Regions from separate parts of the Micromonospora sp. NPDC051296 genome, predicted to be linked through region 1. Evidence: riboswitches for the same ligand, from Rfam matches in the RefSeq annotation. Region 1 holds a riboswitch; the other holds the start of a gene.
What was found. Region 1 has a riboswitch for cobalamin ahead of AB0M52_RS01810 (ribonucleoside-diphosphate reductase subunit alpha). Riboswitches for the same ligand answer to the same signal wherever they lie in the genome.

Region 1 (11,008 bases):
CCGGCTGCTGTTCGCCCGGCCGACCCCGCATCGGCCGCACTCTCCCGGGTTCGCCTGATGGCCGGGCTGGCGCTGGGGCTTTATCTGGCCGGGCTCGGGCTGGCCTTCGGCTGGCGCAGCGTGGCGCAGTGGCGGGCCACCGGCGACACCGGGCTGCGCCTGCACGCCGGCCCGGTCGGATCGACGGCATGGTGGGCCAAACTTCTGTTCGTCTTCGCCCTGCTGCTCGGGCTGGCCGGTCCGATCGCCGGCCTCGCCGGCCTGCCCCCGGTCGGCCCGTTGGACCACGGCGGGGTCCGGCTGACCGGCCTGGCCCTGGCGGTCGCCGGGCTCGCCGCCACCCTCGGCGCGCAGGTGCGCATGGGTGTCTCGTGGCGGGTCGGTGTCGACCCCGGCGAGCGCACCGCGCTGGTCACCACCGGCGCGTTCGCGCTGGCCCGCAACCCGATCTTCACCGCGATGGTCGTCACCAGCGCCGGCCTGGCCCTGATGGTCCCGAACCCGGTCGCCCTGGCCGCGACGATCGTCCTGATCGCGTCGGTGCAGATGCAGGTCCGCGTGGTGGAGGAGCCCTACCTCGACCGGGTGCACGGCGCAGCTTATGCCGCGTACACCGCCCGGGTCGGCCGGTTCGTGCCCGGAATCGGGCAGCGGCACGCCACAACACGGTAGAGACAGCCCGTCCGGCGCTTGACTCACACCAGCCCTGAGCAGCAGAAACGCCCACGCCGGGTAGCGCGGTGGGCAAGACTGACGCCATGGTCGACATCAGGCGGTACGCAGCCGAGTTCCTCGGCACATTCCTGCTGGTGTTCTTCGGTGTGGGCAGCGCCATCGCCGCGCGAACCGAGGGCGGCGTGGTGGTGGTCGCGTTGGCATTCGGGTTCGTCATGCTGGCACTGGTCTACACCATCGGCCAACTCTCCGGCAGCCACGTGAACCCGGCGGTCACCCTCGGTGTGCTGCTCTCCGGAAAGATCTCGCCGGCCGGTGCGGTGGCGTACTGGATCGCCCAGCTCGCCGGTGCCGCCGTGGCGTCCTTCCTGCTCTGGATCCTGGTCCGCTGGGGCGGAGTCGTCGACCAGACCGGCGTCCTGGGCTCCAACGGGTACGGCACGCACATCAACGCTGGCGGCGCGATGCTGCTGGAAACCGTCCTGACGTTCCTGTTCGTCCTGGTCGTGCTGGTGGTGAGCAAGCGCTGCACCGACCTGTCCGGCTTCGCCGGCCTGTCGATCGGGCTGGCCCTCGGCGTGGCGAACCTGGTGGGCGTGGCGCTGACCGGGGCAGCGGTGAACCCCGCCCGCGCCTTCGGGCCAGCGATCTTCGAGGGCGGCTCCGCCCTCCGGCAGCTTTGGGTGTTCCTCGTCTTCCCGCTGCTGGGTGGGGCGCTCGCGGCACTGGTGGCACCACTGGTCGAGCGCGCGGCGCCCGGTGCTCCCGCCGGGGCAGGTTCGCCCCGGCGGGCCGGTCGCTGACGCCGGTCGCGCTTACCGGGCGGAGCCCATCGGCTCGCGGACCAGCGCGCCGTCGATGTAGCAGTAGCGCCAGCCCTCGCCCGGCTCCAGCGAGCGGATCAACGGGTGACCGGTCTGCCGGTAGTGCTCCTCGGCGTGGTTGTTGACCGAGTCGCTGCAACAGCCCACCGCGCCGCAGGTGAGGCACATCCGCAGCTGCACCCAGTCGTCGCCGCTCTCCACGCACTTCGGGCACGCTTCGGCGTCGGACTCGGTGATCTGGATCCGGTCCAGGTGCGTACAGGCGGTGCTCATGGTCTCCTCCCGGACGTACCGCCAACTGGAGTGCAGCATGCGGTCCGGGATCACCCGGGCGAGATAGCGCGAGTTCGCCGCGAGCAGCGGGCTGACCACGGCGAGCACCAGCACGTACAGGGCGATGAACGGGCCGAGCCGGGAATCCAGGCCGGCGGTGAGCGCGAGCGTGGCCAGGATCAGCGAGAACTCGCCCCGCCCGAGGACGGTCAGGCCGACGTTGGCCGCGCCCCGCTGGTTGAGCCCGAACAGCCGGCCGGCGATCAGCCCGGCCAGCACGTTGGTCACCACGGTCAGCAGCACCGCCAGCAGCACCGGCACCGCCACCGTGCCGATCTCGCCGACGTTGATGCTCAGCCCGAACACCACGAAGAACACCGCCGCGAAGACGTCGCGCAGCGGCAGGACCAGGCGTTCCACCCGCTCCCGGATGGGGGTACGGGCGATCACCAGGCCGATCATCAGGGCGCCGATCGCGTCGGAGACGCCGATCTCGGCCGAGACACCGGCGACGAGCACCACCAACCCGACCATCAGGATGGCCAGCAGCTCGTCCTCGTTGCTGTCGATCACCTTGCCGACCAGGCGGGCACCGAAGCGGGCGACGGCGAACAGCACCACCAGGTAGGCGAAGCTGAGCCCGATGCGCAGCGCGAGTTCCCCCGCCGAACCGGCGCCGGACAGGATCGGCGACAGCAGCGCCAGGTACAGCGCGAGGAAGATGTCCTCGATGACGATGATGCCGAGGATGACCGGGGTTTCCGCGTTGGCCAGCCGGCGTAGCTCGATGAGCAGCTTGGTGACGATGGCCGACGAGGAGATGCCCAGCGCACCGGCGATCACGAACGCCTCGTAGCCGCCCCAGCCGAGCGCGTACCCGAAGAGCAGTCCGGCGCCGACGTTGAGCGCGATGTACGAGCCGGCCGCGACGAACAGCCGCTTGCCGCTGCCGAGGACCTGTTCGACCGGGAACTCGACGCCCAGGTGGAACAGCAGCAGCACCAGGCCGAGGGAGGCGAGCAGGCTCAGGTCCTCGGGGTGGGCGACCAGCACGGGGCCGGGGGTGCCCGGCCCGAGCAGGATGCCGGCGAGCATGAAGAACGGCACGGTGGGCAGGTTGATCCGGCGGCCGAAGCGGGCCAGCAGGCCCGCTATCAGCACAAGGGCGCCGAAGCCCACGAGGTCAGCGTGCACGGTGAAGACTCCTGGAGTGGGCTGGACGAGGCGTATGGGAAGCGGAGTGACTACTCGGTGAAGTAGGTGCCGGCCAGCAGCGCGCCCACCTTGCGGGCCTGCTCCTCCGACATGTCGATCACGGCCACCGGGTCGTCCGCGCCAGCGGCGAAGACGTACAGGTCACGGGTGCCGTCCCGGCGCACCACGATCGATATCCGCTGGGTGTTGCTGCCCAGGTCGACGTCGTACCGCTTGCCGATTCCCGGCAGTTCCTGCACATAAATCCCCTTGCCCATGGCCCCTCCCCGCTGCGCAGTCGCGATCTCAGCGCAATGGTACGAGCCTGCCGACGAGACCGGAGATGGCGGACCCGGGTGGGAGGTCGGCCGGGGCATGCTCACCGCCGAGCACTGCGCCCCGGGTGGCGGCGTCCGGTTCGTCGACCCGACCGGCGAGCAGATCGGCGTCGCCGAGCCGGCGCCGGCCCGGCGGCTGTCCGACTCGCTCTACATCCCGACCCGGTCCGCCGCCCGGATATACGACGGCGGGGTCGGGGGCCGGCCCGTTGCGGGCCGGCCCCCGGTCGCGTTCAGAAGTCGTCGTCGAAGGCGACCGTGCCGGTGACGCCGACCTGGTACGCCGACACCCGGCGCTCGAAGAAGTTGGACAGCTCCTGCACGTCCTGCAACTCCATGAAGGCGAACGGGTTCTTCGACCCGTAGCGCGGGGCGATGCCGAGCTGGGCCAACCGCTGGTCGGCCACATACTGCAGGTACTCGCGCATGTCGGCCAGGGTCAGGCCGGGTACCCCCTGGCCGACCAGGTCCTCGGCGAACTGCGCCTCGCACTCGACCGCCTCGGTGAGCATCTGGCGTACCTGGTCGGCGAGGTCGTCGTCGAACAGGTCCGGCTCCTCCCGGCGGACCGTCTCGACCACGTCGAACGCGAAGGCCATGTGCATGGACTCGTCGCGGAACACCCAGTTGGTGCCGGAGGCCAGGCCGTGCAGCAGGCCCCGGGAGCGCAGGAAGTAGACGTAGGCGAAGGCCCCGTAGAAGAACAGCCCCTCGATGCAGGCGGCGAAGCAGATCAGGTTCAGCAGGAAGGCCCGCCGGTCCTCCCGGGTACGCAACTCGCGCAGTTCGTGCAGCGAGTCGATCCAGCGGAAGCAGAACTCGGCCTTGCGCCGGATCGACGGAATGTTCTCCACCGCGGCGAAGGCGGCGGCGCGTTCCTCCTCGTCGGGTACGTAGGTGTCGAGCAGGTTGAGGTAGAACTGGACGTGCACCGCCTCCTCGAACAGCTGCCGGGACAGGTAGAGCCGACCCTCGGGGCTGTTGACGTGCTGGTAGAGGTTGAGCACCAGGTTGTTGGCGACGATGGTGTCGCCGGTGGCGAAGAACGCCACCAGCCGGCTGACCAGGTGCCGCTCCGCCGGCGAGAGCCGGTCCAGGTCGGTCAGGTCGGAGTGCAGGTCGACTTCCTCCACCGTCCAGGTGTTCTTGATGGCGTCTCGGAACCGGTCGAAGAAGTGCGGGTAGCGCATCGGGCGGAGGGTCAGGTCCATCCCGGGGTCGAGCAGCATGTGCGAGGTCCTCGTGGTCGAGTGGTCGATATCGGCGGCAGTCACTGGCACGCCTCGCAGCTCTCCGGGTTCTCCAGCGAGCAGGCCAACGCCGGGTCGACCGGCGCGGCGACGACGTCGAGCAGGCCGGTCGCGGCGGCGCGGGCCGGGGTGACGGTGGTCTGCTGGATCCGGGTGGCCGGCCGGGAACGCAGGTAGTAGGCGGTCTTCAGCCCGGACTTCCAGGCGTACAGGTACATCGAGGAGAGCTTGCCGATGGTCGGGTCGGCCATGAACAGGTTCAGCGACTGGGACTGGTCGATGAAGGGCGCGCGGGCCGCGGCCAGGTCGATCAGCGCCCGCTGTGGCAGCTCCCACGCGGTACGGAACAGCTCGCGTACCGCCGCCGGAAGCTCCTGGAGGCCCTGGACGGAGCCGTCGGCCCGCTTGATTTCGGCGCGGACCCGCTCGGTCCACAGCCCGCGTGCCTTCAACTCCCCCACCAGCGCCGTGTTCACCTGGAGGAACTCCCCGGACAGCGTCTCGCGCTTGAACACGTTGGACACCTGCGGCTCGATGCACTCATAGCAGCCGGCGATGGAGGCGATGGTGGCCGTCGGCGCGATCGCCACCAGCAGCGAGTTGCGCAACCCGTGCGCGGCGACCCGCTGCCGCAGCGCCGCCCACCGCTGCGACTGGGTGCCGGCGACGCCCCACAGATCGGGCTGGAGCTGCCCCCGGGCGGCCCGGGTGGCGGCGAACGCCGGGTGCGCGCCGAACTGTTCGGCCAGCTCGGCGGAGGTCTCCAGGGCGGTCAGGTACAGCTCCTCGCTGACCCGGGTGGACAGCTCGCGCGCCTGCGGTGAGTCGAACGGCAGCCGCAGCGCGAAGAACACGTCCTGCAACCCCATCAGCCCGAGGCCGACCGGCCGCCAGCGCGGGTTGCTCGCCGCCGCCTGCGGGGTCGGGTAGTAGTTGATGTCGATGACCCGGTCCAGGAAGGTGACCGCGGTACGCACCGTCGACCGCAGCCGCTCCCAGTCGATGCCGCCGTCGCGCAGGTGTGCGGCCAGGTTCACCGAACCGAGGTTGCAGACCGCCGTCTCAACGTCGCTGGACACCTCGACGATCTCGGTGCAGAGGTTGGACAGGTGCACCACATTGCCCGGCTCGGCGGTCTGGTTGCACAGCCGGTTGGCGGCGTCCTTGAACGTCATCCACCCGTTGCCGGTCTGGGCCAGGGTGCGCATCATCCGCCCGTACAGCTCCCGGGCCGCGACCTGCCGCACCGCGCGGCCCTGCTGCTCGGCGGCCCGGTACGCGGCGTCGAACTCCGCGCCCCACAGGTCGGGCAGCTCCGGCACCTCGTCCGGGTCGAACAGCGACCACATCCCGTCGGCCTCCACCCGGCGCATGAACTCGTCGGGTATCCAGTTGGCCAGGTTGAGGTTGTGGGTACGCCGGGCGTCCTCACCGGTGTTGTCCCGCAGCTGGAGGAACTCCTCGATGTCCGGATGCCACGGCTCCAGGTAGACGCAGGCTGCGCCCTTGCGGCGGCCACCCTGGTTGACCGCGGCGACGCTGGCGTCCAGCGTCCGCAGCCACGGCACGATGCCGTTGGAGCGGCCGTTGGTGCCCCGGATCAACGCACCCCGGGAGCGGACCCGGGAGAAGGCGATGCCGATGCCACCGGCGAACTTGGACAGGTTCGCCACCTGCGCGTACCGCTGGTAGATCGAGTCCAGTTCGTCGCGCGGGGAGTCGACCAGGTAGCAGGAGGACATCTGGGTGTGCCGGGTGCCGGAGTTGAACAGCGTCGGCGAGCTGGGCAGGTACGCCAGGCTGGACATCAGCCGGTAGAAGTCGATTGCCTCCGCCGGTGTGCTCGACAGCCCGCAGGCCACCCGCAGCAGCCAGTACTGCGGCGTCTCCAGCAGTAGTCGGCTGGTCGGGTGGCGCAGCAGGTAGCGGTCGTGGACCGTACGCAGCCCGAAGTACTCGAACCGCAGGTCACCGTCCGGATCGACGGCGGCGTCGAGGACGCCGGCATGGTCGGCGACGAAGGCCGCGGTCGCGTCGCCGATCAGTCCCTCGGCGTGGGCGCCGCGGATCGCCCCGCTGAACGAGGTGACGCCCTGCCCGGCGACCTCCACGCCGATCTGTCGGGCCAGCAGGCGGGCGGCCAGCCGCGAGTACTGCGGTTCCTCGCCGATCAGGTCGGCGGCGGTGGCGATGGCGAGCCGGTCCACCTCGTCGGCGGTGACGCCGTCGTACAGGCCGGCGACGGTGCGGGTCGCCACCCGGTGGGGGTCCACGTCGGCGAGGTCACCCGACCACCGCTGCACCGCCCGGGCGAGCGCGTCGACGTCCACCGCCTCGGTGGCGCCGTCGCGGGTGCGTACGCGCACCCGCGACGGGCGCTGGTCGGGTACGGCCGGATCGTCTACGACGATGCCGTGGGCCGGGACTACCTCGGTGACTGTCACCACTACTCCTCGCGAGCCTGGTTCTCGGACCGGAGGCCCTGGGCGCGCGGGAGTGGACACCGACGATCGACACGCGGCAGGAGCGCGTCGGAAGTGGCGTCGGCCGTCCCGCGCGGCCTCGGACCGCCGCCCACCCGGTCTGGGTGGGCGGCACGCTGGCAGGTCTTCGGACTCGCGGGCGTGACCGGTTCGCCGGTCCCCTACTGGCCGTCGCTTCCCAGGCCGGTGGCCCAGTGCTGATGACGGCGGTCGTTCCCACTTACCGCTGCGGGGCAGTCCCGGATTTCCACCGGGTTCCCTGTTGCCTCGACCGCCCTGGAGGAGCGGCCGAACCAGTTGCTGCGGACACCATATATGGGGGACGGTCGGGAAGTCACACCCCACATGTCGGCTTCGGCGTGTCGTCTAGATCACCACCTGCTTGCTCTGCGGTAGTGCGTCGACCAGCGACTGCGACACGTTGATGGTGTCGGCGATGACCTCGTGCGGGGTGTTGGCCATCCACTGCATCACCGAGATGTCCTCGAACCGGGGATGCCGGAACAGTTCCAGGAAGACCAGCGGCTCGTCGCCGATGTTCTCGACGTAGTGCCCGTAGGCGAACGGCACGTAGCCGACGTCACCGGCCTGGAAGTCGAACGTACGGGCGGCGGCCGACGCGGCGAACACGCCCATCCGTGCCCGGCCGGAGATGTAGTACTGCCACTCGTCGGTGGTCGGGTGCCAGTGCAGCTCCCGCATTCCGCCCGGCTCCACCTCGACCAGAGCGGCGGCGGTGGTCGTGGAGGCGGCGAAGTTGGTCGAGTCGGTGATCCGTACCGTGCCGCCGCGGAAGTGCTCCGGGGCCTGCGCGGTCATCCGGTGCTTGAAGCTGCGCGGCACGTCGCCGGTCGGGCTGACGATGCGGTCCATCGACAGCGGCGGCGGCACGTCGCCGGCGAAGATGTACTTCTCCCGCTCGGCCAGGTCGGCCATCTGCTCCATCGACCAGCCGAAGTTCTTCGCCAGCACCGGCTTGGGCGTGTGCGCGAAGAAGTCGCTGAGCAGGAAGGTGTTGTTCTCCGAGAAGGTGCCGTCGTTGAAGACCAGCAGGAACTGCGCGCCGTCCTGCAGGGCCTGGATGTGGTGCGGGATGCCCTGCGGGAAGAACCACAGGTCGCCGGCCCGGACGTCCTCGGTGAAGTTGCGCCCCTCGTGGTCCACCGCGCTGATCCGGCAGCTGCCGCTGAGCATGTAGGCCCACTCCGACTCCTGATGCCAGTGGATCTCGCGGTAGGCGCCCGGCTCCAGTCCGAACTGGACCCCGGCCATCTGGGTGGCGATCGGCAGGTCCCGGATGGTGACCTCGCGGGTCCAGCCGCCCTTCTCGACCCGGGTGTGCGCCTGGGAGAAGGAGAACTTGAGGTTGGGCACCAGCCGGCTGTCCGTGGTGGGCGGGACCAGCAGGTCGGGGTTCTGCCGCTCCAGCTCGACGTTGCGTCCGGTGATGGGCGGGCCGCCCTGGTCGCCGCGGCGCGGCGCGGGATCGTTGCTCGGCATCGGATCAACTCCTCACATGGGTCGGAACGGTGTCGGGTAGGTCAGAGCAGGAGCAGCAGCGGAAGGGCGCAGCCGACGGCGGCGACGGCACCACCGGCGACCGTCGCCACCACGGTGGTCGCCCGGGAGTTGACCAGCGGGCCCATCAGACGCCGGTCGCGGCAGAAGTAGACGAGCAGGAACAGGGCGATCGGCACGCCGAGGCAGATCAGCACCTGGCTGAGCACCAGCAGCATGGTCAGCGGTACGCCGATCATCAGCGCCACGATGGCCGGCGCCATGGTGATCAGCCGGCGCAGCCGTACCGGGATCTGCCGGCTGAGGAAACCCGACATCACCACGTCCCCGGCGAGGGTGCCCACGCCGCTGGAGGACAGGCCGGAGGCGAGCAGCGTGATGGCGAACATCAGTGCGGCGAAGCCGCCGATCCGGGTACCCAACTCGGCGTGCGCCTCGAGCAGGTCCCCGGTCCAGGTGCCGGCGCTGGCACCGGCGAGGCCGACCCCGAGCGCGATCATCGAAACGTTGACCATGGTGGCCGCGCCGAGCGCGATGCCGCAGTCGAGCCGCAGCGCCCGCCGGACCAGTGTCGGCGACCGCCAGGCCGAATCCGGGACCGCCCCCTCCCGCCGGGCGATAGCCGAGTGCAGGTAGATGGCGTGCGGCATGACGGTCGCACCGACGATGCCCATCGCCAGCAGCACCGAGGCGGAGCCCTCGAATCGGGGCACGAAGCCGCCGAGTGCCTCGGTGGGCGACTGGTGGCCGGTGGTCACCAGGTTGTAGGCGACGCCGGCGCCGATCAGCAGCAGGGCCGCGGCGCTCATCAGTTCGAACGGGCGGCTGCGGCCCCGCCGGCGCAGTTCGAGCATCAGCATGGCGGCGATCGCGGTACACCCCGCGGCCAGCGGCATCGGCATGCCGAACAGCAGCCACATGCCGATCGCCGCCCCGACGAACTCGGCCAGGTCGGTGGCGAGGATGACGAGTTCGGCCTGTACCCAGAGCAGCTTGTTGAGCCGCTTCGGGAGCCGTTCCCGGCTCAGCTGCGGCAGGCTCCGGCCGGTGGCCACCCCGAGTTTGGCGGCCTGGAACTGGACCAGGATCGCGATCAGGCTCGCCGCCACCACCACCCAGACGAGCAGGTAACCGGTGGTGGCACCGGCGGTCAGGTTGGTGGCGACGTTGCCCGGGTCCACGTACGCGATCGCCGCGACGAAGCCCGGGCCGAGCAGGGCCGTCATGGCGGGGCGTCGGCTCTCCGACTGCGGTCGCAGGATGGTCGTTGCCATGCTTCCGATGCTCAACCCGCCACCGGGTCGCTACATCCCGTGATCGCGCCAATCCGCTGTACCGGATCCCGGACGCCCGGGACGTTGCGGTGCAAACGACGACGACGCCGCTGATCCGGCCGCCCGCCCCACCCGCCGTGGCTACGCTCGGGTCGCAGGACGACCTGCCAGTACGCCGGTGACCACCGGGGGGAACGCCATTGTCCGATTCACCCTTCCGCGACACGACGTCAGACCCGGCGGCGGTCGGCGTACCCCTCGACCGGACCCTCTTGCGGGTCGTGGCGGTGGGTGAACGTCCCTGCCCGGTCTGGCTGCTCCGGGCGATGACCGGGATCGACGACCTCGCGCTCGCCGCCGCCCTGGACGCCGCGTTCGCCCAGGGACTGCTGGCCGAGACGCCGGGCGGCATCGAGTTCGGCCCCGCGGCCTGCCCGACGCAGATCCTCGACTCCCTCTCCGCCTCGACGCGGGGCCTGCTGCACACCCGGGCGGCGGCCGTGCTGGTGACCGCCGCCCCGACCGCCGCGGTACGGCACGCGACCGCCGCGCTCACCCTCACCGGCCGGGTCGACCCGGAGCTGATCGACGCGTTCGTGGATTCCTCCGCCGCCGAACCCTCGGCGCTGGCCGACCTGCTGCTCGCCGCCCAGGGCCGGGACACCGCCGGCGACGTCCCGCAACGGCGCCGCTGGCTGCTCGCCATGGCGGACAATCTGGTGCTCGCCGGGCGCGGGTCCCAGGCGCTGCGGCTGCTGGCGGCGGAGATCGCCACGGACCGTGCCGGTGGGGCGTACCGGAGCCAGGTGCTCGGCCGTCTCGCGGGCATCTACGCCGGACAGCAGCCGTCGGTCGCCTTCGCCTGCCTGCGCGGCGCGCTGGCGCAGGAGCGGCTGGACCCGGGTAGCCGCAGCACGCTGTTGGCGATGGTCAGCGCGCTCGCGGCCCGGCTGGGGCACCCCGACGCCGACGCCCTGCTGCGCGAGGCGGGCAGCGCCCACGCCGACGACGGCACATCCGCCTCGGCGATCCACCTGGCGCTCGGCCGCGCCGCCCGTCGCCTGTCGATAGGCGACCTGCCCGGCGCCAGCGCCGTCCTGGCCACCCTGGATCCGGACGCTCCGGTGGCCCGGCGGGAGGCGGCGCTGATCCGCTCCGAGCGGATCTTCGCCCAGCTCG
Region 2 (11,008 bases), on a different contig from region 1:
GGCGACATATCGGTGCGGCCGTCGTCAACCGCCGGGGCGGCCGTCCGCAAGTCCGGCCGGATCGGGGTCCAGCAGGTGGGCGAGTTCGGTCGGGGTGCGTGGCCGGGTGCCGGCCAGACCGGGGGTGCGGTCCAGCAGCCGGTGCACCACCGGCGCCCAGGCGGGCGTCAGCCGGGCCCCGGTGAGCAGTTCACCGCCGGCCAGCTCGGCGCCGGTCACCCCCTGCCGGACCCGGCCGCGCGCCACCAGCACGCGTTCGTCGGCCCAGCGGTAGGCCAGGTCGACGTCGTGCGTCGCCAGCAGCAGCGTGGTGCCGCCGCGATGCAGGGCGTCGAGGGTACGCAGCAGCGCCTCCACCCCGAGCGGGTCGAGCCCGGCCGTCGGCTCGTCGAGGATCAGTACCCGTGGACGCAACGCCACCGCCCCGGCGATGGCCACCCGCTTGCGTTGCCCGTACGAGAGCAGGTGGGTGGGTCGGTCGGCGAGGTCGCTGATCTCCAACGCGGCGAGGGCCTCGGCGCAGCGGTGACGTACCTGCTCGTCGGTCAGGCCGAGGTTGACCGGTCCGAAGGAGACGTCCTGGCAGACGGTCGCGGCGAACAACTGGTCGTCAGGGTCCTGGAGGACGAGTTGGACCTGCTGGCGTACGGCGAGCAGGCCGGCCCGGTTCCGGCGCAGCGGCACCCCGCCGACCAGCACCGTGCCGCTCTCGGCGGCCAGCGCGCCGACCATCAGCCGGAACAGGGTGGTCTTGCCGCCGCCGTTGGGCCCCAGCACGGCCATCCGCCGCCCGGCCGGCACCACGAGGTCGACCCCGGTGAGGACGGGCCGGTCCGGCTCGTAGCCGAAGCCGACCGCCCGCAGTTCCAGCAGCGGTGTGCTCACCCGCTCACCACCAGCAGTCGGGTGGCCAGCACCAGCCCGGCCAGCAGCAGCACGGTGGTGGCGAGGAACGCCGCCGACGGCCGCCGGACCTCGGTACGTACCGCGAGCGAGCCGGTGTAGCCGCGCAGGGCCAGCCCCTCCTCCAGCCGGCGGGCCAGCGAGAAGGCCCGGAGGAACACCGCGCCGGCCTGCCCGGCCAGGGATCGGTAGGTGCTGGCCCAGGTGCGGTAGCCGAGCCGAGCCGCCTGCGCCTGCCGCACCGCGTGCACGCTGTCCAGCAGCAGGAACAGCATCCGGTAGATCAACGCGGCGACCTCGGTGACCGCGGTGGGCACGCCGACGCGGTGCAGCCGGGGCAGCACGTCGGCCAGGGGCGTGGTGGCGGCGAACAGCAGCAGGCAGAGCAGCGCGGCGGTGGCCCGGCCGGCGGTGGCCCCGGCCGTGGCGATCCCGTCCGGCGCCCACCGGACGCTGGTCGGGCCGGAGACCGCGACCAGCATCGGCACCGACCCGGTGAGGATGAACAGCAGCGGGGTGCGGGCCGCGCGGGCCAGCAGCCGGGGCGGCAGCGCCGCCGGCCCGAGCAGCGCCACCGCCGCGGTCACCCCGACCAGTACCGCTCCCGGCCAGGGCGGCAGGAGCAGCGCGCAGCCCAGCAGGCCCAGGGCGAGCAGGGCCTTCTCCGCCGGGTGGCGGCGCCGCCAGGGGCTGGCGTACGCCGCCGCGTCCAACGCGAGCACTAGTCGGCGGCCGGGTCCCCACCGGCGGTCCGCTCGTCGCGCAGCCGCTGCCGGGTCCGGGCGACCCCGAAGTAGTAGCCGAGGAAGCCGGCGCCGAGGGCGGCCTGGAGGGCGAACAGCGCCGACTCGATCTCACCCGACGGCGGCTCGTAGATCGAGGAGAACCACGGCTCGTAGTCGGGGTGGTCGGCGACGATGGCTTCCTCGGCGAGCGCGTCGGCGCCGGTGAACGGCTCCTCGCCACTGCCCAGCCCGAGCGCCAGCGGCGCCACGGCCAGCGCCACCACGGCGAGCAGCAGCAACAGGTTGATCCGGCCGAAGGACTTCATGCCGCCGCTCCCCCGGTCGTGGCCGGGCGGCGCAGCAGCCCGAGCCGGCGTAGTTCCTGCGGGCTCACCCGGGTCAGCAGCCGGACCACCAGGACGGTGAGCAGCCCCTCGCTGATCGCCAGCGGGATCTGGGTGAGCGCGAAGATGGAGCCGAACTTGGCCAGCGCCCCGACGAACCCGGAGTCCGGGTCGGGGAAGGCCAGCGCGAGCTGCGCGCTGGTCACGCAGTAGGTGGCCAGGTCGGCCAGGGCGGCGGCACAGAACACCGACACCCCGAGGCCGGCGCCGAGCCGGCGACCCAGCACGAAGACGCCGTACGCCACCCACGGGCCGACGATCGCCATCGAGAAGACGTTCGCGCCGAGGGTGCTGAGCCCGCCGTGGGCCAGCAGCAGCGCCTGGAACAGCAGCACGATCGTGCCGAGCACGCTCATCACGGGTGCCCGGAACAGGATCGCCCCCAGACCGACACCGGTGGGGTGGGAACAGGAGCCGGTCACCGATGGGATCTTCAGCGCCGACAGGACGAAGGTGAACGCCCCGGACGCGCCGAGCAGCAGCTTCGCGTCGGGGTTTCCGCGTACCTGGTGGACCAGGTTGCGGGTGCCGTGGATGACGAACGGTGTCGAGACCGCGAACCATGCCGCGGCCTGCACCGGTGGTAGGTAGCCCTCAGCGATGTGCATGAGTCGACCTCCCCTTCCAACACCTCGTGGACGAGATCACACGTCGGGGTCGGTCTCCTGGCTCCCGGATCGTCGCGTACTCCGGCCTTCCCAGGCCCGGTGGGGCCCAGTGGCATGCAAGTCGGAGCGTGCTCCCCGGTCACAGTGGCGAGGGCCGCGCCGGTCTCACACCGGCTTCCCGTTACCGCGACGGCGCGACGGTATCCGCTTCCCGCCTCCGGGCACAAGACGTGCGGTTTGTACCACCGTTTGATGCGCCGGTTTCCGGGTAGACGCGCAATCCGTGGCGAGAAGGGGGCCGGCGAGGTGGACGACAACCAGTTCATCGACTCTGTGGCGAACCGCACAGGGGCGTCAGCCGAGCAGGCGGCCGCGATCGCGCGGGCCACGCTGACCACCCTGGCCGAGCGGATCGACGGCGGCGAGGCGCGGGACCTCGCCGATCAGCTACCCGAAGGGCTACGGGCGTACGCCTTCGCCCCGCACGAGGACGCCGAGCGGTTCGGGCTCGACGTGTTCGTGCAAAGGGTCGGCGGCCGGGCGGACGTCGACCCGGAGCTGGCCCAGGCCGGCATCCGCGCGGTCTTCGACACCCTCCGCGAGACCGTGGCCGCCGGCGAGTACGACGACGTCATCGCGCACCTGCCGGCGGAGCTGTTCGACGGCCGCGGCGGCGACCAGTTCGACGGTGGCCGGTGGCGCGCCGACCCGGGCCCGGCACCCGCCGCAGCGGGCGGCCGGCCCGAGCGCCGGCCACGGGCGGTCCAGGCCGATCGATGCGCCGCAGGCGTCACATCCGCTCCGGCGCTCGGTTCCCGTAGGTACGGCGTGCCGGGCGACGGCGTACCGCAGCAGCGGGGTGACCGCCAGGACGGCCAGTGGTCGCGGCCGCCGTCGTCCGGCGGTTGTGGGGCGTTCCGGCGGCGCGTCGTCGGCCCGGTTCTCGTCGGCCACCGGTTCGGCGGCGCGTGGCCGGGTCATACCGGCAGTCCAGCATCGACGGTGACCACGGAGCGTAGTGTGCCCAGTCGGTTCGGGTAGTGGGCCGAACGTCCCGGCGAGGCCCACCCCGCGCCGGTCACCCCTCGGCCGAATTGCGCCGGACGCGGAGATGCAATTCCCATGGAATGCAATTGACGCCGAGTCCGGACCGATTTGGCGGGGGACGGATCGGGCGACATGCCATTTCCCGCCCCATCGCGACCACGCCACTGGAGGTCCACCCCGAGACCGGGTGCCCCACCCCGCCGACCGCGCCGGCCCGACACCCACCCGGGGTCGACAGTCGCCGGCAACACCCCGGTAACCATCCGACATCACCACCACTCATAACTCAGAGTGTTCACTTGAATTGCCTCTGTTGCATCGGCCGACGTCAGCCTATGCTCGCCCCTTGGATGTGACGCAACCCACGTCCGACGGACACGAACACCCGGGGCAGCGCATTTGCGATAGATCCACAAGTGTAAATGTAACAGCGCATTGGAGAGGCCCGGAGACAATCATCCGGCCGCGCTGCCGCATGCCCGTTGACGCCGGTGACGGCGGTCGCCGGGTCGGCACCGAGGAGGGCACGAGGGTGCGAGCACGGCAGCTGAGCCGCTGGACGGCCGGCCTGGTGGCGGTGGCCGCGGTCGGTACGACCACCGCCTGCGGCGGCGGGCAGGAGGCGGCCACCACGACAGCGCCAGATCGGGGCAAGCCCGCCGGCGCCCAGCGGAACACCGACGAGCGGGCGGCGGAAGAGGCGGCGCTCGCGGCCTACACCGGCTACCTCGCCGCGTCCCGCACGGCGAGCCGGCGCAGCGATCCGCAACACCCGGAGCTGACCCGATTCCTCGCCGACCCGCTGCTCACCCGGGTCCGAGTGAGCCTGCGGCAGGCCCGGGAGCACGGCGCAGTCAGCACCGGAACGCTTCGTTCCGAGCCCACCGTGATCTCGGTGAACCTGGATTCGAGCCCGCCCACCGTGGAGATCCAGGACTGCCTCGACGCCACCGGCTACCGGATGGTCTACGTCTCCGACGAGCGGGTGGTGCCCGGCACCCGCGGCTCCCGGCACCTGGCCACCGCCACCGCCACCCGCTATCCCGACGGTCGCTGGCTGATCAACGCCGGCACGGCCCACCGGGACCAGCCATGCTGACCGGCAACGCACCACGGACCGACCGCGACGCCGGCCGCACGGACGGCGGAGCCCGCCGCGCGGCTGGCAGGGCTGGGTTCGGCCTGGCCCCGTCCGCCCACCGCCGGCCGCACCGCCGAGACCGTCCGCCGGCCGCAACTGCCCGCCGGGTGCTGCTCGGCGCTGCCCTGGCCCTGCTGCTGGCGACCGGCCCGGCGGTGCCGGCGACCGCCGCCGACCCCGGTGCCGAATGCCCGCCCGCCCAACCCAACTGCAGCGTCTGGGACGACGACCCCGGCACGCCCGGGGGTGGCGGCAACGGCGGAAACAACGGGGGTGGCAACGGAAGTGGCGGAGGCGGGGGCGTCTGCCAGTGGAACGGGCGCACCATCGCCTGCTACGACGACGTGCTGGGCTGGTTCAACAGCAGCGACGGCTGCTACTACAAGCTCGCCGAGCCGCAGCCGGAAGCCCCCGAGGGCGAGCAGTGGTACCTGCGTACCTGCTACGGGGGCGAGATCGGCCTCCAGCAGACCGTGCTGCTGCCCGCGCCGCCACCGGGCTTCGGCGCCCCACCGGACCCGGACGAACTGGCCCGCCGGGCGCTGGCCTCGATCAGCCTGCTCGCACCCCGAGCCTCCGTCGCGCCACGAAAGGACATCGGCCCCGGACTGGTCGGCCTGCCGGTCTGGATGTGGGCCGAACGCGGCCCCAACCAGTTCGGCCCGCTGAGCGCCTCCGCCTCGGATCGCGGCCTGACGGTCACGATCACGGCCAAGGTCGACCGGGTCGTCTGGGACATGGGCAACCGCGCCACGGTCACCTGCGACGGCCCCGGCACCCGGTATGACGCCAAGGGGCGGCACGCCGGCAAGCCCTCCCCCGACTGCGGCTACGACCGCGGCTACCCCAAGGCCGACACGTACCGGGTCCAGGCGACCACGCACTGGAGCGTGGAGTGGCGCAGCAGCAGCGGCCAGACCGGGAACATCCCCGGCGTCACCCGCACCACCGGCACGGTCGAAATCCAGATCAACGAGCTTCAGGTGGTGACCCGATGAGCGTGGCGACCCGAAACGGAACCCCTCCGGTGGACGCGCCGGTCGCCCCACCACGGGTGGTCCGGCAACGTCGGGTACGCCCCGGGCTGCTCGGCCTGGCCGTGCTGTTGATCGCCCTCGGCGGGCTGGGCTCGGCGTTCGCGGTCACCTCGGTCCGGGCGACCGGCAGCTATCTGGCGGTGGCCCGGACGGTCGAGGTCGGCAGCGTGGTCAGCGCTGATGACCTGGTGTCGGTGCAGGTGGCCGGAGGGCAGGGGCTCGACCCGGTGCCGGCCGGCCAGCTCGCCGACGTGGTCGGCATGCGGGCCGCCGTCTCGCTCGCCCCGGGAACGCTGCTGACCATGGCCCAGCTCACCGACGATCCGCTGCTCGGCCCCGGGCAGCAGCAGTTCGCCCTCGGCCTGAAGGCGGCCCAGGTACCCGCCCCGAAGCTCCGTCCCGGCGACGAGGTACTGCTGGTCAGCACCCCGAGCAACGACAGCAACGGCACGTCCTCCGGAGCCACCCGGTTCACCGCGACCGTCACCGACGCCGTCAGCACCGACGGCCGGGACGAGGTGGTGGTCTACCTGGCCCTCGCCGTCCGCGACGTACCCGCAGTGGTGGCATTGGCCGCGCAGGATCGGATCGCGGTCGTGCTGACCCGGGCGGCCTGAGCATGGCGATCATCGCGCTGGTCTCGGCCAAGGGCTCGCCGGGGGTCACCACCACCGCGCTGGCCTGTGCGCTGAGCTGGCACCGGCGGGTGGTCCTCGCCGAGTGCGACCCGGCCGGCGGCTCGGTCCTCGCCGGCTACCTGGGCGGCGCGCTGGACGGGCCGCGCGGCATCGGCGAACTGGCCGTCGGCGAACTGCGCGACGGCAACCTGGAGACGGCGTTCTGGTCGCAACTGGTCGACCTGGACGCGCCGCGGCGCGAGCGGCTGCTGCTGCCCGGGGTCGTCGACCCGGCGCAGGCCGGCAGCGTGACCCCGCTCTGGCAGCGGTTCGCCGACTTCTTCACCGGGTTGGAACGCGGTGACCCGGCGTACGACGTGATCGTCGACTGTGGCCGGTTGCATGCGGTCGGCCCGCCGTGGCCGCTGCTGCGCGCCGCGTCGGTGGTGCTGGTGGTGAGCCGGGCGCAACTGCCCGACCTGTCCGGCACCCGGTCCATGCTCCAGGCCATCGAGCGGGACTTCGCCGAGCACCGGGTGCAGCCGGGCACGCTACGGCTGCTGCTGGTCGGCGGCGGGCACGGCAAGAGCGAGATCAGCAAGGCGCTGCGGCTGCCGGTGATCGCCCGGCTGCCGCACGATCCGCGTACCGCCGAGGTGTTGAGCCTGGGCGGCACCGTGCGGGCCGGACGGCCGCTGCTGCGCGCGGCCCGGGGGCTGGAGGTGCCGGTCGGCGCCCTGTTGGAACGGCGGCGGGCCCGGCTGGCGTGGCCGGTGTCCCAGGGGGTGCCCGATGCGATTTGAACCGGTCTCGTCGGACCCGCGCCGGCAACCGCCGGGAGCGACCTCAACCGCTCCGCCGCTGCCCGCGGCCAACGGCCACCATCCGGCGCCGATGCCGGTCGTGACGCTGCCGCCGGATCCGCCGCCCCGGCCGCGGGTGGACTTCCAGATGGTCCGCGAGCTGCGCCGGGAGCTGAGCGAGCGGCTCACCCGGTGGCAGCGCGGCCGGGAGTTCAGCGTCGACGAGGAGGACACCGAGCGGGCCCGGCTCGCGGTCCAACTGGTCGCCGAGTACGCCGACTCGGTGCGCCGCGCCGGCACCCCGATGGCCGCCGGCGAGGAGCGGCTGCTGCTCGACCAGGTCACCGCCGAGCTGGCCGGCCTCGGCCGGCTCCAGACGCTGCTGGTCGACGACACCATCGAGGAGGTGCACATCCTCGGCTGCGACCAGGTACGCATCACCCGGCACGGCGGCGGCGTGGACTGGGCCGAGCCGATCGCCGACAGCGACGACGAGCTGGTGGAGATCCTCCAGGCGGCGGCCCGCCGGGCCGGGGCCACCGAACGCTCGCTGTCCACCTCGAAGCCCACGCTCGACCTGCAACTGCCCGACGGCAGCCGGCTGGCCGCGGTGTTCCTGGTCAGCCACCGCCCGTACGCGGTGATCCGCAAGCACAACACCCTCGACGTGACCCTGGACGACCTGGCCGGCACCCGGGGCGACCTGGACGAGATGGTCGACCCGCTGCTGCGCGACTTCCTCCGCGCGTCGATGCGGGCCGGGCTGAACATCATGGTCGCCGGGCTGGCCGGCGCCGGGAAGACCACGGTGATCCGGGCGCTGATGAGCGAGATTCCGCCGGACGAGCCGTACGTGCTGCTGGAGGAGAGCCGCGAGCTGCTGCCGGCCCGCCGGAGCGAGCGGCACCGGGCGGTGATGAGCTTCGAGGCCAGGGAGGGGCACGGCGAGCGCGGGCCGGACGGCCGACCGGCCGGCGAGGTGAGCATCGCCGACCTGATCCCGGTCTCGCTGCGGATGGGCGTACTGCGGATCATCGTCGGCGAGGTGCGGTCCCGGGAGATCGTGCCGATGCTCCAGGCGATGACCACCAGCCGTGGATCCATGTGCACCATCCACGCCCGTACCCCGGGCGGGGTGAGCGAGCGGATCATCGAGCTGGCGCTGGCGCACGGCCGGGAGATGACGGTCGACCAGGCCCGCCGGATGGCCGGCAACGCGCTCGACCTCATCGTCTACGTCACCGTCGAGGACGAGACCGCGATCGGCGGGCGCAAGCACCGGTTCGTCTCGCACGTCGAGGAGGTGCTCGGCGTCAGCGAGGGCAGCCGGATCACCACCACGCAGGTGTTCGGCCCCGGGCCCGACGGCCGGGCGGTGCCCCGGCACCTGCCCGAGCGGGTCCGCGACCAACTGCTGCGGGTGGGCTACGACGCCCGACTGCTGAGCCGGTGGATCGAAGCCGGCCAGGGCGCCTGGCGCCGGCCCCGGCAGACCCGACTCGGTCGGCGGTGAGCCGTGCGCAACGACATCGAACTCATCGCGATGGTCTCCGGGGCGGCCTGCGTGGCCGGTCTGGTGCTGACGGTCGTCGCGCTCGTCGGCACCCGCCGACCGCCCGGGCCGGCACCGGGCGCGGGTCCGGGGCTCGGCCGGCTCTGGCGCGGCTCCGGCAGCACCGTCCGCGAGCAGCGGGCGCACCAGGCACTGCTGCTCGGCGCACTGGTCGCCGGCGCGCTGGCCTTCCTCCTGACCGGCCTGCCGGTGGTCGGCCTGCTGGTCGCAGTCGCGGTACCCGGCACCCCATGGCTCTTCTCGGTCGGCCGGGCCGAGCAGCGGGCCATCGCCCGGATCGAGGCGGTCGGCGAGTGGACCCGCCGGCTCAAGGACGTCTCCGCCACCGGGCAGGGGCTCCAGCAGGCGATCATCGGCACGGTCTCCACCGCTCCAGAGGAGATCCAGGAGGAGGTACGCCTGCTCGCCGCCCGGCTCCAGGCCGGCTGGCTGGCCCGTGCCGCCCTGCTGGCCTTCGCCGACGAGATCGGCGACCCGGTCTGTGACCAGGTCGTCGCGGCGCTCATCCTGCACCTCACCGACCGGGGCGAGCGGCTCGGCGACGTACTCGGCTCGATCGCCTCGGCGGCGGCGGCCGAGGTGGCCACCCGACGGGAGATCGAGGCCAAACGCACCCAGCCCCGGTTCGCGGTCCGCTTCCTCACCGGGATGACCCTGGCCACCATCGGGTACGGGCTGCTGAACCGCGAGTACGTCCAGCCGTACGACACGCCGTTCGGTCAGCTGGTGATGGCGATACTCGGCACCGCGTTCGTGGGCCTGCTGGCCTGGGTGCGCTCGATGAGCCAGCCGCCCCGGCCGGCCCGTTTCCTGCCCGCCCCCGATCCGCGGGAGGTGGTGGCGTGAACGTGTTGCTCACCCTCGCCGTCGGCGGCGGGGCCATGGTCGGGCTGGGCGTGTTCCTGGTGGTCCGCGAGCTGGTGCCGGCGACCCCGGCGCTCGGCCCCGCGTTGCGCCGGCTGCATCAGCCGCCCGGAGCCCGGGTCGGCCCCGCCGACCGTCGCCTGGAATGGCTCAGCGGCTTGGCCCGCTGGCTGCGCCCACCGCACCGGCAACTGGCCCTGCTCGACCGTACGCCCGAGCAGTACGCGCTGTCCCTGCTGCTGTCGGCCCTGATCGGGCTGGCCGGGCCGGTTCTGCTGAGTGTCACGCTGTTCACCGTCGGCGTCGCGCTGCCGCTGGCCGTACCGGTGCTGGGCAGTCTCGGCCTGGCACTGCTCTGCGCGCTGGTGGCGCATCGGGCGGTGCTGGCCCGCGCCGACGCGGCCCGGGACGAGTTCCGTCAGGCGGTCTGCACCTACCTGGATCTGGTCGCGTTGCAACTGTCCGCCGCGCACGGCCCGGTGCAGTCGCTGGAGCGGGCCGCCACGATCTGCGAGGGCTGGGTCTTCGACCGGATCTCCGAGGCGCTGCGGATGGCCCAGATGCAGATGCACTCGCCCTGGGACGAGTTGCGCGACCTGGCCGACCGGATCGGCATCCCGGAGCTGGGCGACGTCGGCGCGATCATGCGGTCCTCCGGCAGCGAGGGCGCGCAGGTGCACGAGACCCTACGCAGCCGCGCCGACTCACTGCGCGACCAGATCCGTACCGACAACCTGGCCCGGGCCGAGGGGGTGACCAGCCGGCTCGACATCCCCGGCGCGCTGCTGGTCTTCGTCCTGCTCGGCTTCGCGATCTACCCGTTCCTGGCCCGCCTCTGAATCCGACCCCCAACGAAGGAGCACCGATGTCCGTCCTCACCTACCTGCACGTCGCGCTACGGGCGCGGCTGGCCGAGCTACGCGGCGACCGCGGCGACAGCCCGGTACCCACCGCCGTGATCATCTTCGGCCTGGTGGCCGTGGCGATGGCGGTGACCGCCGCCGCCCTCGGCGCGGCCAACGACTGGATGACCAACATCCCGAAGCACGAAAACCCGAAGTGACCCATGCTCCGTTCCCTGTCCGCCGGCTGGTGCCGGGTGGCCAAGGCCACCTGGCATCCCCGACTGCCCGGCGACCGGGAGCGGGGCGGCAACCCGGTCGAGCTGGCCGTGGCGCTGCCGGCGATCCTGCTGATGGTCTTCGCCGCGATCCAGGTCGCCGCCGTGTTCGTCGCCCGCTCCACGGCGCTCAACGCCGCGCAGAGCGGGGTCAACGCCCAGCGGC

Region 2: linked by a shared signal. The riboswitch ahead of AB0M52_RS10075 (energy-coupling factor ABC transporter permease) and the one ahead of AB0M52_RS01810 (ribonucleoside-diphosphate reductase subunit alpha) in region 1 are both predicted to bind cobalamin.

What each region holds. Positions count from the first base shown of each region.
Region 1 covers NZ_JBFBAO010000008.1:29,132-40,139, reverse strand. The annotation lists gene AB0M52_RS01840 (isoprenylcysteine carboxylmethyltransferase family protein) at 58-672, shown strand; gene AB0M52_RS01835 (aquaporin) at 759-1,478, shown strand; gene AB0M52_RS01830 (cation:proton antiporter) at 1,491-2,966, opposite strand; gene AB0M52_RS01825 (potassium transporter TrkA) at 3,017-3,244, opposite strand; gene AB0M52_RS01820 (hypothetical protein) at 3,342-3,572, shown strand; gene AB0M52_RS01815 (ribonucleotide-diphosphate reductase subunit beta) at 3,538-4,533, opposite strand; gene AB0M52_RS01810 (ribonucleoside-diphosphate reductase subunit alpha) at 4,575-6,965, opposite strand; cobalamin riboswitch at 7,138-7,350, opposite strand; gene AB0M52_RS01805 (cupin domain-containing protein) at 7,404-8,537, opposite strand; gene AB0M52_RS01800 (Nramp family divalent metal transporter) at 8,579-9,829, opposite strand; gene AB0M52_RS01795 (LuxR C-terminal-related transcriptional regulator) at 10,117-11,008, shown strand, end outside.
Region 2 covers NZ_JBFBAO010000064.1:1,181-12,188, forward strand. The annotation lists gene AB0M52_RS10060 (ATP-binding cassette domain-containing protein) at 25-885, opposite strand; gene cbiQ (cobalt ECF transporter T component CbiQ) at 882-1,625, opposite strand; gene AB0M52_RS10070 (energy-coupling factor ABC transporter substrate-binding protein) at 1,625-1,954, opposite strand; gene AB0M52_RS10075 (energy-coupling factor ABC transporter permease) at 1,951-2,640, opposite strand; cobalamin riboswitch at 2,670-2,844, opposite strand; partial or broken gene AB0M52_RS10080 (DUF2267 domain-containing protein) at 2,893-3,285, shown strand; partial or broken gene AB0M52_RS10085 (prepilin peptidase) at 3,304-3,621, opposite strand; gene AB0M52_RS10090 (hypothetical protein) at 4,220-4,786, shown strand; gene AB0M52_RS10095 (hypothetical protein) at 4,780-5,826, shown strand; gene AB0M52_RS10100 (SAF domain-containing protein) at 5,823-6,482, shown strand; gene AB0M52_RS10105 (ParA family protein) at 6,485-7,285, shown strand; gene AB0M52_RS10110 (CpaF/VirB11 family protein) at 7,275-8,798, shown strand; gene AB0M52_RS10115 (type II secretion system F family protein) at 8,829-9,704, shown strand; gene AB0M52_RS10120 (type II secretion system F family protein) at 9,740-10,561, shown strand; gene AB0M52_RS10125 (hypothetical protein) at 10,588-10,785, shown strand; gene AB0M52_RS10130 (TadE family protein) at 10,789-11,008, shown strand, end outside.